4 regions of the Halobacillus seohaensis genome follow, and region 1 is predicted to be linked to each of the others. Evidence: riboswitches for the same ligand, from Rfam matches in the RefSeq annotation. Region 1 holds a riboswitch; each other region holds the start of a gene.
The links. Region 1 has a riboswitch for cobalamin ahead of ACFQIC_RS01225 (DUF4430 domain-containing protein). Riboswitches for the same ligand answer to the same signal wherever they lie in the genome.
Positions count from the first base shown of each region.

Region 2: linked by a shared signal. The riboswitch ahead of ACFQIC_RS09300 (acyl-CoA thioesterase) and the one ahead of ACFQIC_RS01225 (DUF4430 domain-containing protein) in region 1 are both predicted to bind cobalamin.
Region 3: linked by a shared signal. The riboswitch ahead of ACFQIC_RS16970 (hypothetical protein) and the one ahead of ACFQIC_RS01225 (DUF4430 domain-containing protein) in region 1 are both predicted to bind cobalamin.
Region 4: linked by a shared signal. The riboswitch ahead of metE (5-methyltetrahydropteroyltriglutamate--homocysteine S-methyltransferase) and the one ahead of ACFQIC_RS01225 (DUF4430 domain-containing protein) in region 1 are both predicted to bind cobalamin.

Region 1 is NZ_JBHSZV010000004.1:186,787-189,946, reverse strand. It holds gene ACFQIC_RS01230 (ATP-binding protein) at 1-1,548, shown strand, start outside; cobalamin riboswitch at 1,588-1,767, shown strand; gene ACFQIC_RS01225 (DUF4430 domain-containing protein) at 1,942-2,343, shown strand; gene ACFQIC_RS01220 (ECF transporter S component) at 2,352-2,855, shown strand.
Region 2 is NZ_JBHSZV010000022.1:28,204-31,363, forward strand. It holds gene ACFQIC_RS09295 (esterase/lipase family protein) at 1-1,200, opposite strand, end outside; cobalamin riboswitch at 1,623-1,810, shown strand; gene ACFQIC_RS09300 (acyl-CoA thioesterase) at 1,943-2,416, shown strand; gene ACFQIC_RS09305 (DsbA family oxidoreductase) at 2,463-3,160, opposite strand, start outside.
Region 3 is NZ_JBHSZV010000047.1:149,211-152,370, reverse strand. It holds gene metA (homoserine O-acetyltransferase MetA) at 37-945, opposite strand; cobalamin riboswitch at 1,229-1,437, shown strand; gene ACFQIC_RS16970 (hypothetical protein) at 1,636-1,848, shown strand; TPP riboswitch at 1,952-2,111, shown strand; gene ACFQIC_RS16965 (ECF transporter S component) at 2,259-2,837, shown strand; gene ACFQIC_RS16960 (ABC transporter ATP-binding protein) at 2,855-3,160, shown strand, end outside.
Region 4 is NZ_JBHSZV010000047.1:122,862-126,021, forward strand. It holds gene ACFQIC_RS16860 (S1C family serine protease) at 1-271, shown strand, start outside; gene ACFQIC_RS16865 (peptidylprolyl isomerase) at 373-1,263, shown strand; SAM riboswitch class I at 1,406-1,518, shown strand; cobalamin riboswitch at 1,581-1,782, shown strand; gene metE (5-methyltetrahydropteroyltriglutamate--homocysteine S-methyltransferase) at 1,927-3,160, shown strand, end outside.

The DNA of each region.
Region 1 (3,160 bases):
ACTGACAGAAGTGGTAATATTCTAACTTCCCCATCATCAGAAGGTAATGACTTACCAAATTTCAGTTATAACTGGTTTATGAATGATTCGGAGTTCGCTGCTGTTGTTGAGGAACGGAAAGATGTAATGAAAGTATCTAATATTGAAGATTCAGAATTAGGCTATATGGTTGTTGGTACACCCCTTAATGATCAACAAGGTGCTGTGTTTGTCTATCAATCACTAGACACAATAGAGGAAACTTCAGATCAAACGACCAAGATTATTTTCTTAGGAGCAGGCATCGCCATAATATTAACCACTATATTTGCTTTCTTTCTATCCACTCGTATAACTTCCCCTTTGATCAAAATGAGGGAAGGGGCACTTGAATTAGCAAAGGGAGAATTTAATACAAAAATTCCTATACTCACTCATGATGAAATTGGTGAATTGGCCATGGCATTCAATCGGATGGGTAGACAATTAAAGTTTCATATAGATGCTCTCAATCATGAGAAAGAACAATTATCAGGGATATTGCGTTCAATGGCTGACGGTGTGTTAACTATGAATCGTCAAGGGGATGTATTAGTTTCGAATCCTCCAGCAGATCAATATTTGCAAGCATGGGCTTTCGAAGTTAGTGGGATAGAAAAACACTATAGCGAACAACAAAGGAATCTGCCAGTTCCTATGAGAGAACTTTTTAATAAAGTGATTGACAACGAACAAGAGCTGATGACTGAAGTCACTGTTCAAGGTCGAACTTGGGTTATAATTATGACTCCTTTATACGACCAGGATCATGTAAGAGGTGCAGTCGCAGTTTTACGTGACATGACTGATGAACGGCGATTAGATAAATTGCGAAAAGACTTTATAGCAAATGTTTCCCACGAACTAAGAACCCCTATATCAATGTTGCAAGGCTATAGTGAAGCCATCGTAGATGATATAGCCGAGTCAAGAGAAGACAAAAATGAACTTGCGAAAATTATTCATGATGAGTCATTAAGAATTGGACGATTAGTGAACGAACTCTTAGATATTGCACGCATGGAAGCAGGGCATATCTCCTTATATCTAGAACAAATTCAAGTCGGTCCGTTTGCTAAGAAAATAGTTAGGAAATTTAAAGGACTCGCAGAGGAAAAACAAGTTCAATTGAATCTTGATCTACAGGATGAACATCCCATGATTTCCATAGATATTGATCGCATGGAACAAGTGTTAACGAACTTAATTGATAATGCAATTCGTCATACTGATGAGAATGGAACAGTTGATGTGATTATAGAACGTAGTCAGTCTGAATGGCTTATTCAAGTATCGGATTCCGGTCAGGGTATTCCTGAAGATGATTTACCTTTCGTCTTTGAACGCTTTTATAAAGCTGATAAATCTAGGAAAAGAGAATCTTCTCAAAAAGGAACAGGGCTAGGGCTTGCTATTGCTAAGCACATTGTTGAAGCCCATAGCGGAAGTATCGGAGTTCATAGCAAGGTTGATGAAGGTACTACGTTCACTGTGGTTATTCCTATCAAAGAGGAAGAAGATGAAAATTAGATTGCTAAATCGTTGAGAATCGTGTAACCTGTAATTTGAACTTAATATGTTGATGTTGGTGCCCAAATAGGGCTGAATAGGGAATCTGGTATTAATCCAGAACTGTCCTCGCAACTGTAAGTGTAGACGAAAAGGAGAAACCACTATAATCTTTATGGGAAGGTTCCTTAGTAGGATGAGACACAAGTCAGTAGACCTGCCAAACATCACTCGTTTCAAAGCTTCGAGGGTTGAGCGTTTGAGATATCCGTTTGGTTTATGAATGATTATGATTAACTCCATTTGGTATGTCTTAAGCCTGTTCTTCACTATGAAGAGCAGGCTTTTTATTGTTTATACATAAAACGTTTCTAGAAGCTTTGAAACAATCAAATAGTAGGGAGGAAGTTTTATATGAGCAAGCTTTATCAAGGATTTTTAATGACTTTATTGGCGGTTGTCCTGTTATCAGGCTGTCAAGAGGAAGCTAATGAAGGTGTATCTGAAACTGAACAAGAAAAAGTAGAGGAAGTATCTATCGAGGTTGAAATTTCTCAAAATAAAGGAGAAGAAGTTATTTCGACAGAAGAGCATTCCGTAGAAGAAGGAACCATGCTTATGGAAGTTATGGAAGATAATTACGAGGTTGAACAAGAAGAAGGATTTATTAATAGTATAGAAGGTATTTCTCCTGAAGATGGTGAACAAAAGGCTTGGCTTTATACGATAAATGGAGAGGATGCAACAGTCGGAGCCACGGAATATGAAGTAGAAGAAGGAGACGAAATCAATTTCGATTTTCAATCTTGGGAATGATGGTATAAATGAAAACGTATAAAATTACGCTGATTGCAATGCTAGCGGCATTGGCCGTTGCCGGAAGGATTGCAATGGCTCATTTGCCAAATATCCAGCCCGTGACAGCCATTATCATCATCACAGGCTTTTGGTTAGGTCCTTTAGCTGCTGTAACCATGGCTATCTTAACAACCTTTCTCTCAAACGTGATTCTAGGGATGGGAATTTGGTCGATCTGGCAGGTAGTCTCCTGGTCGGTGATCGGAATGATTGCTGGAGTTATAGGTAAATACTGGTCATCTATTCCTGTTTGGGGCTTATCGGTATATGGTTTTTTAAGTGGGATGTTCTTTGGGTTAATGATCTCAGTGACTATGTATACCGTTGGACAATCTTTTTGGGCTTATTATCTAGCGGGTATCCCTATGGACGTCAACCATGCAATATCTAACACTGTATTTATTTTGGTATTATCACCAATTTTAGGTAGGTTGTTTAATAAATATCATAAGTCCCATATCATGACTTAAAAGCTATCTTATTAGTAACGGGTTCTGTATAGTAATTTGTTTCGGTTTTTGGAATGCAAGTAAGAAAAGATTCGGTCGAAATCGTAAGTAGTTCTGTTTCGGTTGAGAAACATATGAAATAGTATATGAGTTAGCAGACCAAATCGCATAGCGGTTTGGTCTTTGTATTTTCCTGCCATTTGATGGGCTTCCTAGCCTGGAAGAAGTCATGAAGACCATTTTCTAAAAGCCACAATCGCTTACTTTCTAGCGAGGAAACTAGTGAGAAAACCTCATCCAGGTAGTGAAGAGTATAGAATCTCCCA
Region 2 (3,160 bases), on a different contig from region 1:
TACTTCTAAGTTAATGTACCTATTTATAGCACTATCAAAATGGACGCCCAGTAAATAATGCTCCTGATTAGACAGTGCTTTAATTTTCCAAACGCCTTCAGTAGGATTATGAATGGTTAGCATATGGTGATACGTTCCTTTAAAGATAGTCTCAGAGTCTGCAATTGGAATAAAGGATTTGTTCACGGATCCACCTGGGCTAATGAGAGATATGTTCGGCTTTTCGTGTTCACTCATCCAATTTACCGTAATAGTGTTCACGTCATTTTCTACAAAAAAGGTTTCAGTAGTTTCACCTCGGTAACTTCCTCCGTGAAAATAGGCATGTGCTGAGGGTTTTTGTTTTTCCAAGGATCTATTATTATGGCTGTCACTTTTAAAAGTACTAGATTCGTATAGGTGATCAGCGAACAAGTGGAACGTAGAATGACCTTTAATAATTTCTGAATGATTCCAATCACTAACACGTAACTCTGTAGTGTAGGGCAATCGGGATCTTTCAACTGTGATAGCTCCGTCATTTTCACCATAGCTGCTTAAATAGAGGCCACCCCAGTAAAGGGAAGAGCCAAAGGAGCCCCAGCCGGTCCCACTTAACGTATAAAATGGAATATGATCGACCATCGAACAGCTATCTGTCTTACTGCGAAAATAATCCATATAACCTGTTTGAAGGGATTTTATTGCTTCATTTTTATTACCAATGATGTCAGCAAGCCACCCAGCCCAAGTACTGAAAGCTAAATCTGCCAATTCTGAACCTTGATGGGGAACAGAGAGGTTTATGACTTTTGCAACGTAAGGAATTGCCTCATAGTGAATCATAGCAGATTGAGTATCAATTCCACCCTTACTATGGGCGACTACAATTAACTTTTCATTAAAATGTTGATAGATTTCCTCTAGTTTACTAGCTAGGAGTCTGCCGTTATCCCACATATCGAGAGTTGAGTGCAAATCAATAAATGCTGTTTTAAATCCATTAAAATAGGCTATTTCATACATGTCATTTCCATTCCACCATGTGTGGGAGGAACTATTTATTCCATGGATAAACACGATCGGTCGTTTAGAAGGGGCTACATATGGTGGAACTGTTCCTTTATACCATTGACCTGGGGTGCCAGAAGTTGAATTTTTTCTATATTTATCGGCTTGAAAAGGATAAGTGACAGGCAATGATCCGTTACGATTTGTCATAACAATCTCCTTTATAAATTGAGTGTGTTCAATGTTATGGTAGATAGTTGCCCGAGTTGAGTAATAAAGAGTTATAAAAGCCAGAGGAATGGGGGCGAGGGGGAAACGGCTCGCTTTTTCGTGGTTGGATCCTATGAGATAAACAACCTAGGAGTTTTCGTATATGCCAACAGAAAACGAGTGTTTTTTAAACTAAATTAAAGTAAGGGAATCGTTCTTCCACAATCGGGAGCTTTAACGGAATGAGATGAGCAACTTTCTTAATAAAAAAAATAATCAATATAGATACTATCATTATCTATGATTTAAAACTTTTGTAAAGCGATATTGTGATGAAGAACGATTCCCCCTAGAAAGAGAACGTCAAAGATTGACATCCACACCAGATTAATAGATATTAAGTAGAAGGGAAACATCCCTCCAAACTAAATGAGCTTTATGGTTGCTTCAATATAAAGAAGCTGAAAAGGGAAGTTGGTGTAAATCCACGCGGTCCCGCCACTGTAAGGAGTAGACATCTTTTAATTAACCACTGCTTTATCAAAAAGCGGGAAGGAAAAAGAAGTCGTTGACTCCAAGCCAGGAGACCTGCCATAAGGAAGAACATGATCATCCTACGGGAGATAGGAGTGTGTTACATGATGAGAAATCGCTATGGCTAGCAGAAGGATCTATTTTTCGAATCTCATGCATAATACGCACCTCCAGAAGGTGTATTTTTTATGAAAAAGGAGAAATGATGATGGATCAAATCCTGCCCGTAAGTCATTCAAAAATGGTACAGACGCGTCTAGTATTACCCCCAGACACCAATCATTTAGATACAATATTTGGTGGGAAAGTGTTAGCTTATATTGATGAAATTGCAGCATTATGCGCTATGAAACACAGTAATAGCGTTGTTGTGACAGCTTCTATTGATTCAGTTGATTTTTTAGCTTCTGCCAAGGTAGGAGATGCCTTGCAGTTAGAGGCAAACGTCACTGCCACTGGTCGAAGTTCAATGGAAGTCTATGTGAAAGTATTTGCTGACGATATGTTGCAAGCAAAAAAAGTAATGACGACAGAATCCTTTTTAACGATGGTAGCTGTGGATGAGAATGGTAAGCCGAAAGTTGTTCCAGGGATTTTGCCTGAAACTGAAGAGGAACAAAGATTATTTGAGACGGCTCCAGCACGCAAAGAGCATAGAAGGAGTCGGGCAAGTTTGAGATGAAAAAAAAGCTGTCTCATTTTGTGAGACAGCTTTACCTTGTCTAAGATTATTTCTCAGGCACGTCACAGTTATCATCTGTACAAGAAGCTCCGTTATCTTCAGGAGACAACGATTCAAAAGCTGGAGTAGATTTTTCCTCATCCAAAACCTTTTGTAAACTTTGCACAAAAACTTCTGTCGGTTGAGCCCCGGAAATGGCATATTTGCGATTAACGACAAAGAATGGAACGCCCTGCACACCAATCTCTTGAGCTTCTGCTTCCTCGGTGCGAACTTCCTTTGAATATTCCTCGCTCGCAAGTACTTTACGAATTTCTTCTTTATCTAAACCAATCTCACTTGCTAACTCTACTAGTGTTGTATGATCACCTACATCTTTAGCCTCTGTAAAAACAGCATGGAAGAAACGCTCGGCTACTTCTTTTCCGAACCCTTTAGTTTCAGCGAATTTAGCTAGGCGATGGGCGTCAAATGTATTCGTAGAAATCATTTGATCGAATTGAAAATCAAGTCCAACTTCCTCCGCTTGCTGAGTCATATTTGCAGTCATTTCTTTAGCTTCATCCAAGCTCTTTCCATATTTCGCAGCAAGTTTTTCGTGAATGGTTTGACCCGTATTTTTGATAGCTTGTGGGTCTAATTCAAAGCTTTTATAAACTATATCTATCGGTTGTTCGGCCGATAGTTGCTCTAATGATTGTTCTAATCGACGCTTTCCTATATAACAAAATGGACATACGAAAT
Region 3 (3,160 bases), on a different contig from region 1:
CGCGTGGTTCAGAACACCGATAAGTAAGTCTGTCTTTTACTTCCATGAAAAAGGTGTTTCCTGGTATACATAGTAATTGAGCCAATTAGAGAATACCAGATAAGCGTGTGAGCGCCAACGGTTCAAAGGTTTTTCGTTAGGATCATTGTCTGGGAAATAGTCGATCGGCATCTCTGGTTGTAGGCCGTTGTCCATGTCTCTGTGGTATTCAATGCCTAGCGTCGTTGCATCATATTCCAAGTGGCCGGTCACCATCACATGTTTCTTGTCTTTGGATAAAATGGTGAACGGTCCAGAATCCTTGGAGGTAGACACAAGTATCAAGTCATCATGTGCGAGAATTTCTTCCTCTGAGACATCCGTGAAACGGGAATGGGGTGCTAAGAATTCATCATCACATCCTCTGACAAGCTGCACATCTGAATTGACTAACTGATGCTGGAAAACGCCTGTCCGTTTTTCAGATAACTTAAATTTATCGATGCCATAATGGTAGTAGAGGGCTGCTTGGGCTCCCCAACAAATATGCATCACAGAGGTCACATGAGTTTTCGTCCATTCCATGATTTCCGTGAGTTCTTTCCAATAATAGACTTCTTCAAATTTTAACTGTTCTACAGGTGCTCCCGTAATGATCATTCCATCGTAGCGGTTGTTTTTGATTTGATTGAAGCTTTTATAAAACTGTTGTAAGTGTGATTGACTCACATTTTTGGACGCATAGCTGGCTGTATGTAGTAATTCTACATTTACTTGTAAGGGAGAGTTACTGAGCAGTCGTAGCAGCTGGGTTTCTGTCCGTTCTTTTTCGGGCATTAAATTCAAAACCAATATATTTAAAGGACGGATATCCTGGGTACTCGCTCGTTGCTCGTCCATAATGAAAATATTTTCGTTGGCTAGAATCTCACCTGCAGGTAAGTTCTTCGGAATGTTTATAGGCAATCAAGTTCCTCCTTTACTAAGGTACTATATTTATTATAGATACGTAGCTTTAATGGTGCAACTGGGTAAAGCGTTAATTATTCTGAAAGAAAGGCCTAATTCCATATAAAAGTTCATTTTACCCTTCTGCTGAATGTTTGGAAGGTTGACAATAAATAGTTAAATTGCTAGAGTCTTTCTCATAGAAAAAAGAATTTTATAAAAAACACCAAACTATCGGAGAAACAGAGAAACTGGTGCTATCATACCTGACAATCTGGTTATTCTCCATGATGGAAAATTTAATACATTTATTATTAAAGGTGTTGTCTAGGCGAAAAGGCTTATTCAACTTAAAAGGGAAGTTCGGTTAAAATCCGACACGGTCCCGCCACTGTAAATGTGAACTACCCACAAGAATGTCACTATTTCTTTTTAAAAGAAAGGTTATGGGAAGGCGTGGGTACGTGAAGATCATGAGTCAGGAGACCTGCCTGTTGGTAATACACTAAACCTACGAGGAATAGGGAGGTGTTATGATTGTAATAGTTAAGACTGTGATATCAGTCTGAATTTACATGCTGTCATGACGATCTCTCTTTAGAAAGAGAGATTTTTTTTATTGTCTAGATCACCTTGATAAGTGACAAGTCTATATCGGAAAATAGCATGATCGAATGATACTCAAATTATTGAAAGTAGGATAGTAAAATGAAGCGTTTTTTATTTGAATATGAAGTAATCTCTACAGGAACTAAGAGTGAATTTAGTATAACCGAATTGAATGAAGAACAAGCAAAAGATAAAATTGTGGAGCGAGTGGCTGATATGGAATTCACCGAAGAAGATGATATTAAAATTGGTGAAATGATAAAAATTTTGAATATAGAAGATAATTATTATGAGTGTGAGGGTTGCACATAAAATGCTATAGTTGTTAGCATAACCATTCAGTTAATTTTAATTGGGTAATTGACAATCTTGATTATGATGATAGTATGAATATTGAAAAAATTAAATAGTGAAGTTCTTCCACTAGGGGTACCTTCTTTAGTTGGATTAGCACTAGAAAGTTAGAATTCTATGCTATTCAACTACTGACAAAAGGTTGAGATTAAAGTAAGACTTTAAGACCCTTAGAACCTGATCTGGATCATACCAGCGTAGGGAAGTGGAGTTGCGAAATAAATAGGATTAATATTTAAATTTCCAATGCAACCACTTTTCTTACTATGGTAAGGGAAGTGGTTTTTTGTATGATTTCCTTTAGGAATTGTTGCAAAATCGATGGCTCTACTAATTAATAAAAAACATAGAATGGGAGATGAAGAAGAATGGGAAAAGGCTTAAAACTAACGGATATTTTAGTAACAATCATCATTGCGTTAATATTTGGTATGATCTATAAACTGTGGGGACCGTTGTATGGTGTGGTTTCAACATTCGGACTTCAATTAGAGCAATTAATTTATGGAATGTGGTTTATTGCTGCAATCGTTGCTTATTTAATTATACGAAAACCTGGTGTTGCTTTATTGGCAGAAGTTGCTGCTGCACAAGGTGAATTTATTTTTGGTGGTGAATGGGGCGTAGCTACACTGATATTTGGAATAGGACAAGGTCTTGCGGCTGAACTAATCTTCGCAGCTTTCCGATATAAGAGATTTGATATGTTCGTTGCATCTTTAGCAGGTGTTGCTTCTGCATTTGCTTCAATTGGCATTGACTACTATTACGGGTACATCGGAGACTTGGCACTTTGGAACTTGCTTATCATGTTTGGAGCCAGAATGATTGGAGCTATTCTTATTTCAGGTATCTTCGCTTATCTCATCGTTCAGGCTTTAGAAAAAACAGGAGTAACGAATCTTGTGCGCCCTGCTTCTAAGGAAGATTACAAGGCTTTAGGCTAGTATAGGAGTGGAGAATCATGACAAGTATCGCTAGTATGACAAACATGCGGTTGAAGTTTCCGGGAGTTGAATCCTTGTTATTCAAGGATTTCTCCATTTCTCTGAATAAGGGAGAAAAGGTATTAATACTGGGCCCGTCAGGTTCAGGAAAGTCTACTCTTTTACAAGTCTTGACGGGATTAATTCCTAATACTGTAGATGTACCCATGAAGGCGGAAGAATTGGTCATCCCAGATTCCTGGGGGTTTTTATTTCAGGATCCAGACTCCCAATTTTGCATGCCCTATGTAGACGAAGAAATCGCATTTGTCCTGGAAAACCTT
Region 4 (3,160 bases), on a different contig from region 1:
CATTTCAACACGTCTTCAACAAGAACAGTTAAACCTCCCTGAAGATGTGGAATCTGGTGTCGTTATAGCAAAAACGCAAGGAGATTCTCCTGCAGATCAAGCAGGTTTACAAAAATATGATGTTCTCGTTCAGGCTGATGGTAATAAAATTTCTTCTCTTGTAGATCTGAGAAAATACATTTATGAGAAAAAAGAAGTTGGAGAAAAAATGAAGTTAACGTATTATCGTGAAGGAGAAAAACAAACAACGCCGTTAACATTGGGCAAATAACTATAAAAAATTGACCAGTAAATAAGACATAAATTTATGTTCTTTAACTTATTCAATATAAAACAAAATTTCCCTTTTTAAAAAAGCAAGGAGGATATATTATGAGAAAAGTAATACCAGTGTTAGTTTCTATTATCGCTATGTTAACATTAGCTGCTTGTAATAATAGCAGTGCATCATCAAATTCCAAAGTGGTAGCTTCTACGAAAAATGGAGAGGTAAATAAAGAAGAATTTTATAATAAATTGGTAAGTGAGCACGGAGATAAAGTGCTAAAGGATATGGTTTATGAAGAAGTGTTATCAGAAAAATTTTCTGTTTCGGATAAAAAAGTCCAAACAAAACTAGATAAAATGAAAGAGCAATATGGGGATAAATTCCAATCTGTATTAAAACAAAATGGTTTTGCTGATGAAGCTCAATTTAAAGAGGTAATTCGCTCATCAATGTTGAAACAGAAAGCCGCCACCCAAGGAGTTAGCGTAAAAGATGAAGAAATAAAACAGTACTATGAAAACATGAAAAAAGAATTCAAGGCTAGTCATATTTTAGTAAAAGATAAAAAAACAGCAGATGAAGTATTGAAAAAACTAGAAAATGGTGAAGAATTTGCTAAACTAGCCAAAGAGTATTCCACAGATAAGAAATCCGCTAATAATGGTGGGAAACTTGGAGGATACACATCTACTGGAAAAATGGTTCTACCATTTGAAAAAGCTGCTTATAATTTGAAAGTGGGCGAAGTAAGTGACCCTGTAAAAACCAAACATGGTTATCATGTCATCAAAGTCACCGATAAACGTGATAAAGAGGATACATCTTCTATTGGTAAGTTCAAAGATATGAAAGACCAATTACGTCAAGAATTGCTAAATCGACAAGCTAATCCTGATAATATAACAGAAATCATGAAAAATGCAGGCGTAGAAATTAAAATAGAGGAACTTAAAGACCAAATATCTTTTGAACCAAAATCAAGTGCAAGTAAATAGATTTAAGCACGATGTTCTCGAAGGAAAACGTCTTTTTGATGTCCCCCCCTTTTTATTAGTACCAAACACTTTTTGCTTGTGAACCGAACGTTGACAGTAAATTCCTATCGTGCTACTATGTTTTTAATCAATTAAATAGAATCTCTTATTCAGAGAGGTGGAGGGACTGGCCCGTTGAAACCCGGCAACCTATCAGCGTACTAACGTTGATTGTGGTGCTAATTCCAGCAAAGCGATCGCTTTGAAAAATAAGAGAGGTGCGTCTAAAACCTCTCTCAACGAGAGGTTTTTTTTCGTACAACATCAATACACAACTAAATATCGTATATCACTCAGGTGTTGTCTAAGTTCTTAAACTAGCTTATTTCAACTTAAAAGGGAAGTCGGTGAAAATCCGACACGGTCCCGCCACTGTTATAGGGAGCAACTTGCAAACATGTCACTATATTTTTAAAAATGGGAAGACGCAAGTATGTGAAGATCTTGAGTCAGGAGACCTACCTGTTGATTACACACTAGAACCTACGAGGATTAGGGAGGTGTTAGGCACTTTAACAGAATCAGTCTGTCTTAACAGGCTTATTTAATAATACTGTCATAACAATCTCTCTTTCTTGCAAAAGAGAGATTGTTTTGGCTAGAAAAGATATGGGAGGAATAGATATGACAAAAAGCTCAACGATCGGTTATCCGAGAATCGGAGAAAAACGAGAATGGAAGAAAGCCTTGGAGCAATTCTGGAAAGAGAACATAACTGAAACAGAACTTTTAACAGAGATGAAAAGTCTAAGGATCAATGATCTAAAAAAACAAAAAGACATCGGTATCGACCTGATTCCAGTTGGCGATTTCAGTATGTATGATCAAGTCCTCGATACGGCTGTGATGTTTGGCTTAATCCCTGATCGATTTAAGCACCAAGATGAGAAAGCACTACAGACGTATTTTGATATTGCTCGTGGTAATGATAAAGCAGTGGCCTCAGAAATGACGAAATGGTTCAATACCAATTACCATTACATTGTTCCAGAAATTGAAGCTGATGCTGAACCTACACTAGTAGAAAACCGATTGCTACATTACTTTCAAGAGGCAAAAGAAAAGCTAGCAATCAACGGTAAACCCGTGATCCTCGGCCCTGTTACATTTTTAAAATTGTCTAAGGGTTTTGAGAAAAAAGATTTTAACAAACTGCTTAAAAAACTTGTTCCCCTCTACATACAAGTGCTTCAAGAACTTGAGAACGCTGGTGCTGAGTGGGTGCAAATTGATGAACCGATCCTAGCTACTACACTGACTGAAGAAGATATCACATTAGTCAAAGATGTATATCAATCCATCCAACAAGAGTTATCCAGCATAAAAACTCTTCTCCAAACCTATTTTGAAGCAGTCGATCATTACGAGGAGATCGTTTCCCTGCCAGTCGACGGTATCGGCCTTGATTTTGTTCATGATGAAGGAGCAAATCTGGACAATCTAAAAAAATATGGTTTTCCAGAGGATAAAACCCTCGCTGCCGGTGTAATCAATGGTCGTAACATTTGGAGAGAAAATTTAGATATTAAATTGTCCCAGCTTGAAACAATCATATCAAAAGTTGAAAAAAAACGTCTGATCGTTCAACCTTCATGCAGCTTATTACATGTGCCTGTCACTGTGACTACTGAAACCGAATTACAACCTCATCTAAAGAATGCCTTGGCCTTTGCCGATCAAAAGCTTGATGAAATTAAGATTTTAACCGATAGCTTAAATAATGGAAGAGATACAGTTGAAGCAAAATTAAAAGAGCAGGCTCAGAGTCGAGAAGAACTATGGAAATCAGCTAGTAGAAATAATCACGAGGTTCAAAGTGAAGTGGAATCTTGGAAAGATGTTGAACCGAAGCGAGATC